4 regions of the Fictibacillus halophilus genome follow, and region 1 is predicted to be linked to each of the others. Evidence: riboswitches for the same ligand, from Rfam matches in the RefSeq annotation. Region 1 holds a riboswitch; each other region holds the start of a gene.
What was found. A riboswitch is a leader RNA that binds a small molecule or an ion and turns the genes downstream of it on or off. The one in region 1 is predicted to bind thiamine pyrophosphate.
Positions count from the first base shown of each region.

Region 2: another riboswitch for thiamine pyrophosphate. It lies ahead of thiT (energy-coupled thiamine transporter ThiT); the one in region 1 lies ahead of thiD (bifunctional hydroxymethylpyrimidine kinase/phosphomethylpyrimidine kinase).
Region 3: another riboswitch for thiamine pyrophosphate. It lies ahead of tenA (thiaminase II); the one in region 1 lies ahead of thiD (bifunctional hydroxymethylpyrimidine kinase/phosphomethylpyrimidine kinase).
Region 4: another riboswitch for thiamine pyrophosphate. It lies ahead of tenI (thiazole tautomerase TenI); the one in region 1 lies ahead of thiD (bifunctional hydroxymethylpyrimidine kinase/phosphomethylpyrimidine kinase).

Region 1 covers NZ_JAEACF010000001.1:681,752-684,960, forward strand. The annotation lists gene I5J82_RS03660 (DUF4349 domain-containing protein) at 1-559, shown strand, start outside; gene I5J82_RS03665 (IDEAL domain-containing protein) at 691-921, opposite strand; TPP riboswitch at 1,290-1,395, shown strand; gene thiD (bifunctional hydroxymethylpyrimidine kinase/phosphomethylpyrimidine kinase) at 1,482-2,306, shown strand; gene thiM (hydroxyethylthiazole kinase) at 2,293-3,195, shown strand; gene thiE (thiamine phosphate synthase) at 3,192-3,209, shown strand, end outside.
Region 2 covers NZ_JAEACF010000001.1:1,046,606-1,049,814, forward strand. The annotation lists gene pknB (Stk1 family PASTA domain-containing Ser/Thr kinase) at 1-37, shown strand, start outside; gene rsgA (ribosome small subunit-dependent GTPase A) at 40-930, shown strand; gene rpe (ribulose-phosphate 3-epimerase) at 930-1,577, shown strand; TPP riboswitch at 1,598-1,704, shown strand; gene thiT (energy-coupled thiamine transporter ThiT) at 1,793-2,365, shown strand; gene I5J82_RS05555 (thiamine diphosphokinase) at 2,362-3,006, shown strand; gene spoVM (stage V sporulation protein SpoVM) at 3,111-3,191, shown strand.
Region 3 covers NZ_JAEACF010000001.1:1,337,747-1,340,955, forward strand. The annotation lists gene I5J82_RS06960 (glutamate synthase subunit beta) at 1-499, shown strand, start outside; gene I5J82_RS06965 (manganese-dependent inorganic pyrophosphatase) at 607-1,536, shown strand; TPP riboswitch at 1,670-1,777, shown strand; gene tenA (thiaminase II) at 1,862-2,566, shown strand; gene I5J82_RS06975 (ECF transporter S component) at 2,568-3,149, shown strand; gene I5J82_RS06980 (ABC transporter ATP-binding protein) at 3,163-3,209, shown strand, end outside.
Region 4 covers NZ_JAEACF010000001.1:3,065,404-3,068,612, reverse strand. The annotation lists gene I5J82_RS15695 (pullulanase X25 domain-containing protein) at 1-101, shown strand, start outside; gene I5J82_RS15690 (stalk domain-containing protein) at 237-1,136, shown strand; gene I5J82_RS15685 (hypothetical protein) at 1,374-1,643, opposite strand; TPP riboswitch at 1,797-1,903, shown strand; gene tenI (thiazole tautomerase TenI) at 1,973-2,593, shown strand; gene thiO (glycine oxidase ThiO) at 2,577-3,209, shown strand, end outside.

The DNA.
Region 1 (3,209 bases):
TGTGATGGTTGTTCGTGTTCCAATGAAAAGTTTTCGTCTCTTTTTAGATGATGTTCGAAGTTTAAGTAAAGGTACCCCACACGAAAATGTTCGTGGAGAAGATGTTACAGAAGAATACGTGGACCTGTCTTCACGCTTGAAAGCCAAACAACAAGTAAGAGAACGTCTTGAGGCTTTTATGAAGGAGGCACAGAAAACAGAAGACTTATTGAAGATATCAGCTGACCTTGCTGCAGTGCAGGAAGAGATAGAGCAGGTAGAGGGACGTTTGAACTTTCTAAAAAATCAAAGTGATTATTCAACCGTTACGATACAATTCGAAGTAAAGAATTTAAAAGCGCAAGAACTTCAAACAGAAGGGTTAAATACGTGGGCAAAAACGAAGGTTCTTTTTATGGATACGGTGAACTTTTTAATGTCTGCGATCTCGTTAATTGTGGTGAGTCTATTGGGATTAGCACCGATATGGCTAATCGTAGCAATTGTGCTTTATGTGTGGTGGCTTAAACGTAAAAAAGAACAAAAGAAAAAGCCGGAATCACCGACATCTTTGACTTAGAACACATGTTTTAACCTGTCAGTAACTGGGACGTCAGAAACACCCTCTGCAGCACGGATTGTTGATCCGTTTGCTGAAAGGGTGTTTTGGCTTTTACGGCACCTTTTTAAGTGGAGTGCCGTTTAAAAGCGCTAACTGAGAAACGCTTTGTATTCTGCGCTTAATCTCATAAATCGTTCTTTATCTTTTGTATCCAAGGCAATGTCAATTTCTCTCTCATAATACTCTTTGTAATAATTGTGAAGGGCCTCATCTAATACCATTTGGGCAATAAGGCTGAAGGCAAATGGGTCTCTTTTTTGTTGTTTGTATTGCACCATTTCATTTTGGTTCTTGTTAAAAGAAGCGTTTTTGTCTTTCATCCTGTTTCCCTCCTTAAAATTATCTCCCTATCCAATTAACCTTTTATGTTTCTAGGTTTCTACTAGTATACTGAGCAAGATGCTTAATGACAACCATTTTGTTTGAAAATTCAGAAAAAATTTCTTTATTGCTTCTAAAGTACCCTGTTTTCACCACCTTCTGGTAAAAATGTTAATGATTTGTCATCTTTATTTCTGGTTGCATCTTTTTGTTACAATTGTTTAATTTCTATGTTTTTTATGTTGTAATAGTGTGTTAGTTATTATTTCCCCGTATTTAAAGAGGGTTAAACTTTTTGAAACACGTAACCTAAAAAATATTGACATTATTGTTTATGTATGAGTAGGATTGTGTTAACTCAATAATGTTATTTCGCTAGGGGTGCTTATTTTAAGCTGAGAGAAGGTTGTGACCTTTGACCCTTTGAACCTGATCCAGTTCATACTGGCGTAGGGAAGCGGTGTGGATGAATAAAAGTTTCCTTTATGATTTGAAATGTAAAGCCACCCGCTAATTAGCGGGTGGCTTTTTTGCATAGACAACTAGGAGGTATGAGTATATGGGACAACTTATTAAGGTGAGTAAAGCACTTACGATCGCAGGATCAGATAGTGGAGGTGGCGCAGGCATTCAGGCCGATTTAAAGACATTTCAGGAATTAGGTGTATATGGTATGTCGGTTCTTACCGCCGTCACTGCACAGAACACGACTGGTGTCCAAGGGGTATTTCCGGTTTCAATTGAAGGGTTGGAAGCTCAGTTAGCGTCTATAGCTAGTGACTTGACACCTGATGCCATTAAGACAGGCATGCTTTTTTCAGGTGAGTATATTGAGAGAACAGCTTATATGATAAGAAAATTCGCATGGGAAAACGTAGTGGTGGATCCTGTTATGGTCGCAAAAGGGGGTGCAACGTTGTTAGGTGAGGAAGCACTCCATGCTATGAAAACATGTATGCTCCAACTCGCAAAAATAGTCACACCTAACATTCCGGAAGCAGAAGCGCTAACAGGTATAGAGATAAACAGCCCAGAGGCAAGAGAAGAAGCGGCGAGAGTCTTGTTTGACGCTGGTGCTGATCATGTTGTAGTAAAGGGCGGACATTTTGGAAACGGTGATTTTGTAACAGATCTAGTTTTTAATGGCATAGAGATGTTTGAACTTATAGAGAAGCGGATCCAAACGAAAAATACACACGGAACAGGCTGTACGTTTTCAGCAGCTTTGGCAGCTGAACTTGCATATGGGAGAAAACCAGAAAGTGCGATAGTGAATGCTAAGAAATATATACAAACTGCAATTGAACATGGAATCGATGTTGGTTCGGGCCATGGACCGGTCAATCATTTTGCCTATAGGAGGATTGCACATGAACAATACTAGAATACAGGAATGGAAAATGTTTGTTTCACAGATTAGAGAAGAAAAGCCACTCGTTCATCATATTACGAACAACGTAACCATGAACTTTCTTGCCAATGGGGTCCTTTCTGCAGGAGGAAGTCCGATGATGGTGCATGACGCATGTGAAGTTGAAGAAGCTGTAGGGGTAGCCGATGCTTTAGTGCTAAACATTGGGACAATCGATGAAGCATCAGCGAAATCTATGATACTCGCTTTACGAAAAGCGATACTTGCCGAAGTACCAGTTGTGCTCGATCCAGTGGGAGTAGGATTATCATCATTCAGGCAGCAGCTTGTCAAGAAGTTGTTGTTAGAATATTCAGAATTGAAGGGGGTCAGACCCCGAACAATTCTGACAATTTGCGGGAACGCTGCTGAGATGCAGTTTCTAGCTGAAGGCGCATGGGAAGGAAAAGGAGTGGATGGTGATCTGACCACTTCGGAAGATGATTTGATTAAGCTTGCAGAGGCTGCAGCGAAGCAAACAGGCTGTCTTATCGCAATGACAGGAAGTAAGGATATTATTTCAGATGGTGAAAAAGCGATCGTGCTTTCTCATGGAGACCCTATGCTTTCGTATGTTACAGGAACAGGGTGTTTTGCCACCTCAATGGTAGCTCTATATCAAGCGAATATGAAACAAGAAGTTACAAGAGAAAGAATAGACCTAACAGTTCTTGAAAGAACAGCTTTAGCGCTATTAATGCTCACTAAAGCGGCTGAAGAGGCAGTAAAAACTGCCAAAGGACCTGGAAGTTTTCAACAGAATCTTCTGGACCAGCTCTATTGTTTAGAGTCTACCCATGAAATATTTCATGGATCCATCCACTGGCAAGATTACGTATTGAAGGAAGGAGCGAATCAATGAGAACTCAAGCAAAA
Region 2 (3,209 bases), 360 kb from region 1:
GAGTAGAGATGATGAGGAAGGGGACGATGGTGATTAAGCATGCCTGAAGGAAGAATTGTTAAAGCGTTAGCCGGTTTTTATTACGTTAAGGAAAATGGTAAGTCTGAAGTTTTCCAATGCAGAGGAAGAGGAAATTTCCGCAAAAAGAAAGTAAATCCGTTGGTAGGGGACTGGGTAGAATACGAGTCAAGCAATATAACAGATGGATACATTCTTGATGTGAAGGAACGCAGAAACGAATTAGTTCGTCCTCCTATCGCGAACGTAGACCAAGCTATTCTTGTTTTTTCAGCTACTGAACCTGATTTTAGCACGCTTTTATTAGACCGTTTCCTTGTTCACATCGAAGCGAACGATATTTTGCCTGTTATTTGTATCTCGAAAATGGACCTTATACAGAAAGCTGATGATATTGAGGAGATCAACCATTATATTGAGGCGTACAAAACACTAGGTTACGAAGTCATTCCAACTTCGACGAAAACAGATGATAGCCTTGAAATGTTTTATCCGCTTTTCAAGGATAAAGTTACCGTCTTTGCAGGGCAGTCTGGTGTAGGTAAGTCTTCCCTTTTAAATGCGATCAATCCAGAGTTAATGCTTGAAACAAACGAGATCTCAAGCCATTTAGGCCGAGGGAAGCACACGACTCGTCATGTGGAACTCATTCTTTTCGGTAATGGGTTAGTTGCTGATACACCTGGGTTTAGCTCGTTAGACTTCTTAAACATTGAGGCAGAAGATTTATCGATGTACTTTCCAGAGATGAATGAGCTTCGAGGAGATTGCAAGTTCAGAGGCTGCTCACATACGTCAGAACCAAAATGTGCAGTTAAAAAGGGAGTAGAGGATGGAGTCGTTCCAGAGTTCCGCTATGACCATTACGTAAGCTTTTTACAAGAAATTAAAGATCAAAAACGGAGGTACTGATGATTAAAATAGCTCCTTCCATTCTGTCGGCTGACTTCTCCAGGTTAGGCGATGATATAAAAGCTGTAGAAGAAGCAGGTGCGGATTATATTCATGTCGATGTGATGGATGGTCATTTCGTACCAAACATCACGATTGGACCGCTTGTTGTTCAGGCGATTCGCCCTGTAACGAAACTTCCATTAGATGTACATCTAATGATAGAAAATCCAGATCGATACATTGAAGAATTTGCAAAAGCAGGTGCTGATATTATTTCTGTGCATGTAGAAGCATCACCACATCTTCATCGAACGGTGCAACTGATTAAACAACATGGAGTAAAAGCTGGTGTGGTTATTAATCCAGCTACTTCAGTAGACTCTATCAGACATATACTTCAAGATGTTGACCTTGTATTGTTAATGACCGTTAATCCTGGATTTGGTGGACAAGCGTTCATTGAGAGTGTAGTGCCCAAGATCAAAGAAGTATCCGATCTAGTTAAAACTCAAGGATTGAATGTTGAAATTGAAGTTGATGGTGGAGTGAATCCTGAAACGGCTCGTCTTTGTGTCGAGGCTGGTGCGAATGTATTAGTTGCTGGATCTGCCATTTATGGGAAGAAAGATTTAAAGGATGCAATAGCAGCCATTCGTGGTGTATAATTAATTGAAAAAATAAAATAAGCAACCACAGGGGGAGTCCTTTAAAGGGCTGAGAGGGGAGTGTTCTCCCGACCCTTTGAACCTGAAGCTGGATCATACCTGCGTAGGGATGTGGAGTCGTATGACTTTTTGAATGTAAAACTCAAAAGCAACCGAGCTCACATGCCGGTTGCTTTTTTTGTTTTTATTCTAACGACATACTAGGGGGAGTATTAATGAACAATGGTAAAGTACTATTAATGGCTGAAATTGCGATTATGGCTGCACTTTCACTCATTTTAGGATTGATCAGCTTCAAAGGGATTTGGCCACAAGGTGGATCGGTGTCTCTCGAAATGGTTCCTATTTTTCTTTTAGCATTTAGAAGAGGTTTAAAAGCAGGGGTTTTTACCGGATTAGTCGTTGGGTTGTTACAACTTCTTATCAATCCTCAAATTTATTATTTTGCACAAGTCATACTTGATTATCCGCTTGCATTTGCTTTAGCGGGAGTAGCAGGTGCATTCGCACCATCACTTGCTCAAAATAGATCAAAAAGAACAGCTTTAATGGTTCTAGGGATTTTTGTAGGATGTACGTTAAGGTTAATTTCGCATGTATTATCTGGTGTTATTTTCTTTAGTGAATTTGCTCCAAAAGAAATGAATGTTTGGCTTTATTCGTTCTTATACAATGGATCATTTATGGTTGTTATTTTTGCGATTACGGCGCTAGTTGTCATTCTATTAACGAATACAGCACCGAAACTACTACATGCCGCACGTAATGGTCATCACCAAGCAGCATGAAGATAAACATCGTCGCAGGTGGTCCTGAACATCTGATCCCTGATCTAAAGCCCTATGATCTCAAAAGGAATCACATTTGGATCGGTGTCGACAGAGGAACGCTCTTTCTATTAAAAAATGGCATCTTCCCTCAGCATGCATTTGGCGATTTTGATTCTGTTTCTGATGATGAGAAAAAAATTATTTTAGACTCATCCATAAAAGTGAACAAATATCAATCTGAAAAAGATGCTACAGACATGGAGCTCGCACTAGAGTGGGCGTTGGAACAGAACCCGGAACAAATACTCATATTTGGTGCTACTGGTGGAAGATTAGATCATGAATTGATGAACATCCAATTATTATATCGATCTCTGAGAGTACGTACAGACGTTAAAATTATTGATAACAGAAATGAAATCTCTCTACATTTACCGGGATGTTATGATATTGAGCAGGATCATCGATATTCATACATCTCGTTTCTAGCTCAAAGTGAAGAAGTGACAGGCATAACTTTAGAGGGATTTAAATATCCGTTAGAACAAGCTAAGCTTCAGGCTGGATCATCATTATGTGTTTCCAATGAGCTTGTAAATAAAAGTGGTACTTATTCTTTTGACTCCGGCATAATATTGATGGTAAAGAGCCGTGATTAAAAAATCACGGAATACAGGCCCCCAAAGCACCTTTTTATAAAAAGGGGAATAAAGTATTTATGTTTAGCTCTTATCATTTTTTATGGGCCTGGAGGAGGGGTAAGATGAAATTTTATACCATTAAACTTCCTAAATTCTTGGGAGGCTTCGTACGTGCCGTCTTAGGTTCTTTCAAAAAAGGATAACAAACAAAAAAAGCGCTT
Region 3 (3,209 bases), 660 kb from region 1:
TCCCGATGTGCGCAGTGATGCAAACATGTGGCCAGAGCAACCTAACATTTTTACAATGGATTATGCTTATGAAGAAGCAACTGCTCAATATGGTCATGATCCAAGAGAGTATTCTGTCCAAACAAAAAAAATAGTATCAGATGAAAGCGGTCGTCTAAAAGAACTTCACACGATTCAAATGAAACGAACATCTGATGATGCCGGGAATATGGTTTTTGAAGAAATTCCGGGATCTGAGAAGATCTGGCCAGCAGATCTTGTTTTCATCGCTATTGGTTTTGAAGGGACAGAACTGCCAGTCTTAAAAGAATTTGGCGTGGAAATCAAACACAACAAAGTCAATGCTAAACATGGTGATTATAGAACAAATGTAGATGGAGTATTTGCAGCAGGTGACTCTAGGCGCGGTCAAAGTTTAATCGTTTGGGCGATTCAAGAAGGACGTGATTGTGCACGTCAAGTTGATCTATCGTTGATGGGAAGTACGGTTTTGCCTTAAGGCTTTTTTCCATGCTACAATAAACTCCAAAAGCCAAAAGCTTTATATATATGATAAAATAAGGCTTAGGCTAAAAAACAATTCTTTTATTTATAAGGAGTAGACGCATGGAAAAAGTACTTATTTTTGGACACAAAAATCCAGATACTGACACGATTACATCAGCACTCGTTTACGCTGACTTAAAGTCTAAATTAGGACAAAATGTAGAAGCTATTCGCTTAGGTGAAATTAACGGTGAAACACAATATGCTTTAGATTATTTTAAAGCTGAGACTCCACGTTTAGTTGAACATGTCTCTGCTGAAACAAACGCAGTTATTTTAGTTGATCATAACGAACGTCAACAAAGTGCAAATGACATTGATAAAGTAAGAGTATTAGAGGTTATTGATCATCATCGTATCGCGAACTTTGAAACAAGCGACCCTTTATACTATCGTGCTGAACCTGTTGGCTGTACAGCTACAATCTTAAACAAGATGTACAAAGAGAAAGGTATTCAAGTTGAGAAAAACATTGCAGGACTTATGCTTTCTGCAATTATTTCTGACTCTTTGTTGTTTAAATCGCCTACTTGTACAGAAGAAGATGTTGCCGCGGCACGCGAGCTTGCTGAAATTGCTGGAGTAGATGCGGAAAAGTACGGTTTAGAAATGCTAAAAGCAGGTGCAGACCTAAGTGATAAATCAGTTGAAGAATTGATTTCACTTGATGCTAAAGAATTTAACATTGGAGAAAACAAAATTGAAGTTGCTCAAGTAAATACGGTTGATGCTAGCGATGTATTACAACATCAAGAAGACTTGGAATCAGCGATCACTAAAGTTATTGCTGACAAAGGTCTAGACCTATTTATGTTTGTTGTAACCGATATTTTAACAAATGACTCTACAGCCTTAGCTCTTGGTAAGAGATCACAATCTGTTGAAGAAGCATATAACGTTAAATTAGAAAACAATACAGCAGTTCTTAAAGGTGTTGTTTCTCGTAAAAAACAAATCGTGCCTGTTTTAACAGAAGCGATGAGCAAATAAATGAAGATTCTAAAGGGTAAAGCCATACTAAGGCTTTGCCCTTTCTTTGCTATATAAATGTCGTGCTTCTTAAAAACAGTTGACAATCTAAATGAGACTGCTATCATTTAAGACAGAAACCAACTACATAAAAACGAACCACTAGGGGTGCCTTTTATAAGGCTGAGATCAAAGTGTAACTTTGAGACTCTTAGAACCTGATCTGGATTATACCAGCGTAGGGAAGTGGTGTTGCGGAGTCTTATTTATTTCTTGAATTCTCCAAATACAACCACTTTCTTAGCTGAGAGTGGTTTTTTTGTTGGATAAAACAAGGAGGATTCATATGAACACATTTACCGATATTTTACGAGAAAGAGCCGCTTCTATTTGGGAAGCAAACCTTCAACATCCATTTGTAAGAGGAATTGCAGATGGTGACCTTTCATTAGAATGCTTCAGATACTACGTTTTACAAGATTCATATTACTTATCTCATTTTGCAAGAATACAAGCGATGGGCGCTGCAAGAGCTGAGGATTTGTATACGACTTCTAGGATGGCGGTACATGCACAAGGTACTAGTGACGCTGAGTTAGGACTTCATGAGACGTTTATGAAACAGTTGGGGGTGACAGAGAAAGAACTGACAAGTTTTGAACCCGCTCCAACTGCTTATCATTATACATCACACCTTTACCGAGTGGCAGAGTCTGGAAGCTTAGGAGAAATTATCGCTGCCATTCTACCATGTTATTGGATCTATCAAGAAATAGGTGAAACGTTTAAAGGAGCAAAACCACAAGAGCCGATCTATCAGGAGTGGATCGCTGCATATGGCGGTGAATGGTTCTCAGAACTGGTAAATGAACAGATCGATAGATTGAATCAATTGGCTGAAAACGCAAGTGACCAGGAAAAAAGCAAAATGATTCAACATTTCTTAATCAGTTGTCAGTACGAATATTCTTTTTGGGAGATGGCTTATACATTGGAAAAATGGCCGATTCCATTCAGTCTGAATCCAGCCACGATCGGGAGTGAAGGGTAGAATGCAAAAAGGGTTAAAGTTAACGGATATCCTTGTAACGGTAGTCATCTCTATTGCATTTGGTATCTTGTATAAGATTTGGGGACCTCTTTATTATGCTGTTAAACCAATTGGTCTACACATCGATCAGTTGATATATGGGATGTGGTTCATGGCAGCGACGGTTGCGTTTTTAATTATTCGTAAACCTGGAGTTGCACTATTAGCGGAAATCGCTGCCTCTTCTGGAGAATTTTTAATGGGTTCTGAGTTTGGACTTGAAGTGTTACTATACGGACTCATTCAAGGATTGTTTGCAGAATTTATCCTGTTCGCATTTGGCTATAAACGGTTTGACCTTTTTGTCATTTCGCTCGCAGCGTTAAGTTCATGTGCAGGATCTTTAATCATGGACTTTTACAAGGGATATATTGGGGATCTTTCAACATGGAACCTTACCTTATTTATCGTTTTTAGATTAATCGGTTCTATATTATTTACAGGGTTGTTTGCCGTTTCTATCGTAAAAGCTTTAGAAGCTACAGGTGTGACGAATTTAGTACGATCTTCGTCAAAAAAGGATCATGACGCATTAAATCAATAACAGAGGTGGTTAGATGACAAGTATAACATCTGTTAAGAATTTAAGATTAAAGTTTCCAGG
Region 4 (3,209 bases), 2.4 Mb from region 1:
TCGAACCGTCAGAAGAGAATAAATCTACTATTTTCAAAAATGACGGTGGAGCGATTGGTAAGAACACGAAGGATATCTTGATGACGATTAATAAGAATTAGTTTGATAGGGTGCTGCTTCTCTTGGGGAGTGGCATCTTTTTCCTTAGATTACATTTTCTTTACTGTTTTAGTTTTAAAGATTTACTTAAGAAAAAATATGCTATATTCATATATGATTTTAGAGGGGGTAAGAGTATGAAGTATTTTGTGAGTCTACTTGCTACAGGTCTATTAGTCCTAGGAATTAATAGCGCAGACGTATCTGCGGAATCATTTAATGTGAAAATTGGAAATAATAGTGTTGTTTTTCCAGATGAGAAACCTATTGTGAAAAACAATAGATTGTTAGTTCCGCTCAGACCGGTTTTTGAATCAATGAACGCTGAAGTAAAATGGAATTCATCAACAAACATGGTTACCTCGCAATTATCAAAGGCTGGAACAACGGCTAAGCTTGCTATCAACATTCATTCACCATTTTTAGAAAAACAATTTAGTAATAAATTCTATATTCAGCAATCTGATGTTAAACCAGCTATTATTAATAATCGTACATACATACCCCTCCGTTTAGTTGGGGAAGCATACGGATTTGATGTAACTTGGGATGAAAGTTCAAATACAGCAACTTATAAAGAAACAGGATCACTTCATCTAACCGATCCAACATATAAAACTCACTTATCTACTGGAACAATTAGTAAGCAAAATGTGTATGAACTTGAAACGTTTTTTTCTGTTAATAAATATCGTTTAAATAACGGCAAGAAAGAGTTATCTTTAAACCCTACATTGAGCAATGTAGCAAGAGAAAAATCTAGGGATATGCTCGTAAAAAACTATTTTGACCACACGTCTCCAACATATGGCTCACCGTTTGATATGATGAAACAGTTTGGTATCACGTATACTTCTGCAGGAGAAAATATTGCTGCTGGTTATACGACAACAAGTGCCGTTATGACAGGTTGGATAAATAGCCCAGGTCACAAAGCAAACATTTTAAGTGATAACTTCTCACAAATTGGTGTGGGTTATATAAAAGGTACAACAGGATACAAGACATATTGGACACAGATGTTTATTCGTCCGTAAAAAAGGGGTGCCTCATGATGAGGCATCCTTTTTGAGTGGGGAAATGGGGGAATGACCCAAAGAGTTTTAGCTTAGACCCATAAAGCTTGGATTTTGACTCATAGAATGAAGCAGGACTCATCGAACATCTATTTTGACTCATAGATTGGCGAGTTAGACCCATAGAAACCTAGTTTAGACTCATAGGAATGAGATTTTGACTCATAGAGCAAAAAGAACTACTTAATTCGGTAGCTCTTATCTTTTATACCTTTCTAATATAGCCTCAGTAACTGATTTCAGATCTTTATTATTTCTTTTTGCCTCAGCATACCTCTTATAATCCTCAGCCGAAACCTCTAACAAGAAGCTTTTCGGAAAAATATAAGGTTTTCCTTTGTCTTGTTCGTCAAGATTGTTCAACACTTCTAGCTCGTCTTCGTTCTCCTTGTTGCGTTCAGGATCATAAACAAACATCTTTCCATACTCTTCTTCTACACTTTTGTTAACGTTGATAAAATACTTCATTCACACCACACTCCTCATTTAATTCATGTAAATGGTATTCCCTAGGTGAGCGACAATTAGACATGAAAGGTGATAATAAATGTATTAATATAACTCACTGGTTGTTATGAAAGCCCTTAAACGTTAAACTAGTCTTATAGAAAATTAAATAATCATTACTACTAGGGGTGCCTTTGTTAAGGCTGAGATTAGAGTGAACTTTAAGACCCTTGGAACCTGATTTGGTTAGAACCAGCGTAGGGAAGTGGTGTGTGGATCAGATAAACTTGCCATTTTTCTTAAAACTGTGAAACCACCTCTTTGCTACATAAAGGAGGTGGTTTTTTATTGTGGAAAAACAGCTTCATGTGATTACCACGGGCAGGCAAAGTGTTGATGAGTTAGTAACTATAGCGGAAAGCATTCATCCGTATATGACGATGTTGCATGTACGGGAAAAAACAAAGTCTGCCAAAGAAGTCAGTCATCTTATCGAACGTCTTCAGAAAGCAGGAGTGCCTTCCACTAAAATTATTGTAAATGATCGAGTGGATGTAGCACTTTGCACAGGCGTAAAAGGTGTTCAGCTGGCACATCACAGTTTAGATGTGTCACAAGTGCGAAGAGCTCTGCCTGAAATGGTGATGGGCTGCTCTGTTCATTCTGTTTCAGAAGCACAGGATGCTGAACAAAGCGGCGCCGACTTCATCATGTATGGTCATATTTTTAAGACGGCTTCCAAACGTAATGCGGAGCCAAGAGGGTTAGATCAGCTTCAACGTGTAGTGGATCAAACTACACTTCCGGTCATCGCGATCGGAGGCATCACATCAGAAAACGTACGGAATGTCATTAAAACAGGTGCATCTGGAATCGCCGTCATGTCAGGTATTTTAGAAGCAAAATCACCACTACAAGCTGTAAAACTGTACAAACAACAACTGGAGGTGTGGGATGCGCACAACGTATGATGCCATCATTATTGGAGGCGGCGTGATCGGCTGTTCCATCGCCTATGAGCTTTGTAAACAAAACAAACGTATGCTGCTTCTTGAAAAAGAAACCATAGGAAGTAAGGCGTCTAGTGCTGCAGCCGGCATGCTCGGAGCTGAGATGGAGTTTAAGACCGACCATCCACTCTATTCCTTGGCAAAAGAAAGTCGGGATTCCTTCAGCTCTCTATCACAGGAGCTTTTCAACGTTTGCGGGATAGACATCGAACTCATTCAAAAAGGAATCTATGAACTGGCGTTTACAGAGGAAGAAGCGGATGAACTAAAAAGAGAAGCGGCCAAGCGTCAAGATCAAGGTGAAGCAGTTTTTTGGCTTCCAGCACACGACCTGCTTAGGAAAGAACCTGCGTTGTCGCCACTTGTAAAGGGAGCTCTCTATTTTGAAAAAGATGGTCAAGTGTCACCAGTTAAGCTTACTCGAGCCCTATATCAGTCCGCAGAGATTCTCGGTGCCGAGATAAAAGAGCATACGGAAGTGGTTCAGCTTCTTCAAACTGGCAACAGGGTGACAGGTGTCATAACAACGAAAGAAACGTTTCATGCTGATTCCGTCATAGTAGCTGGTGGGGTGTGG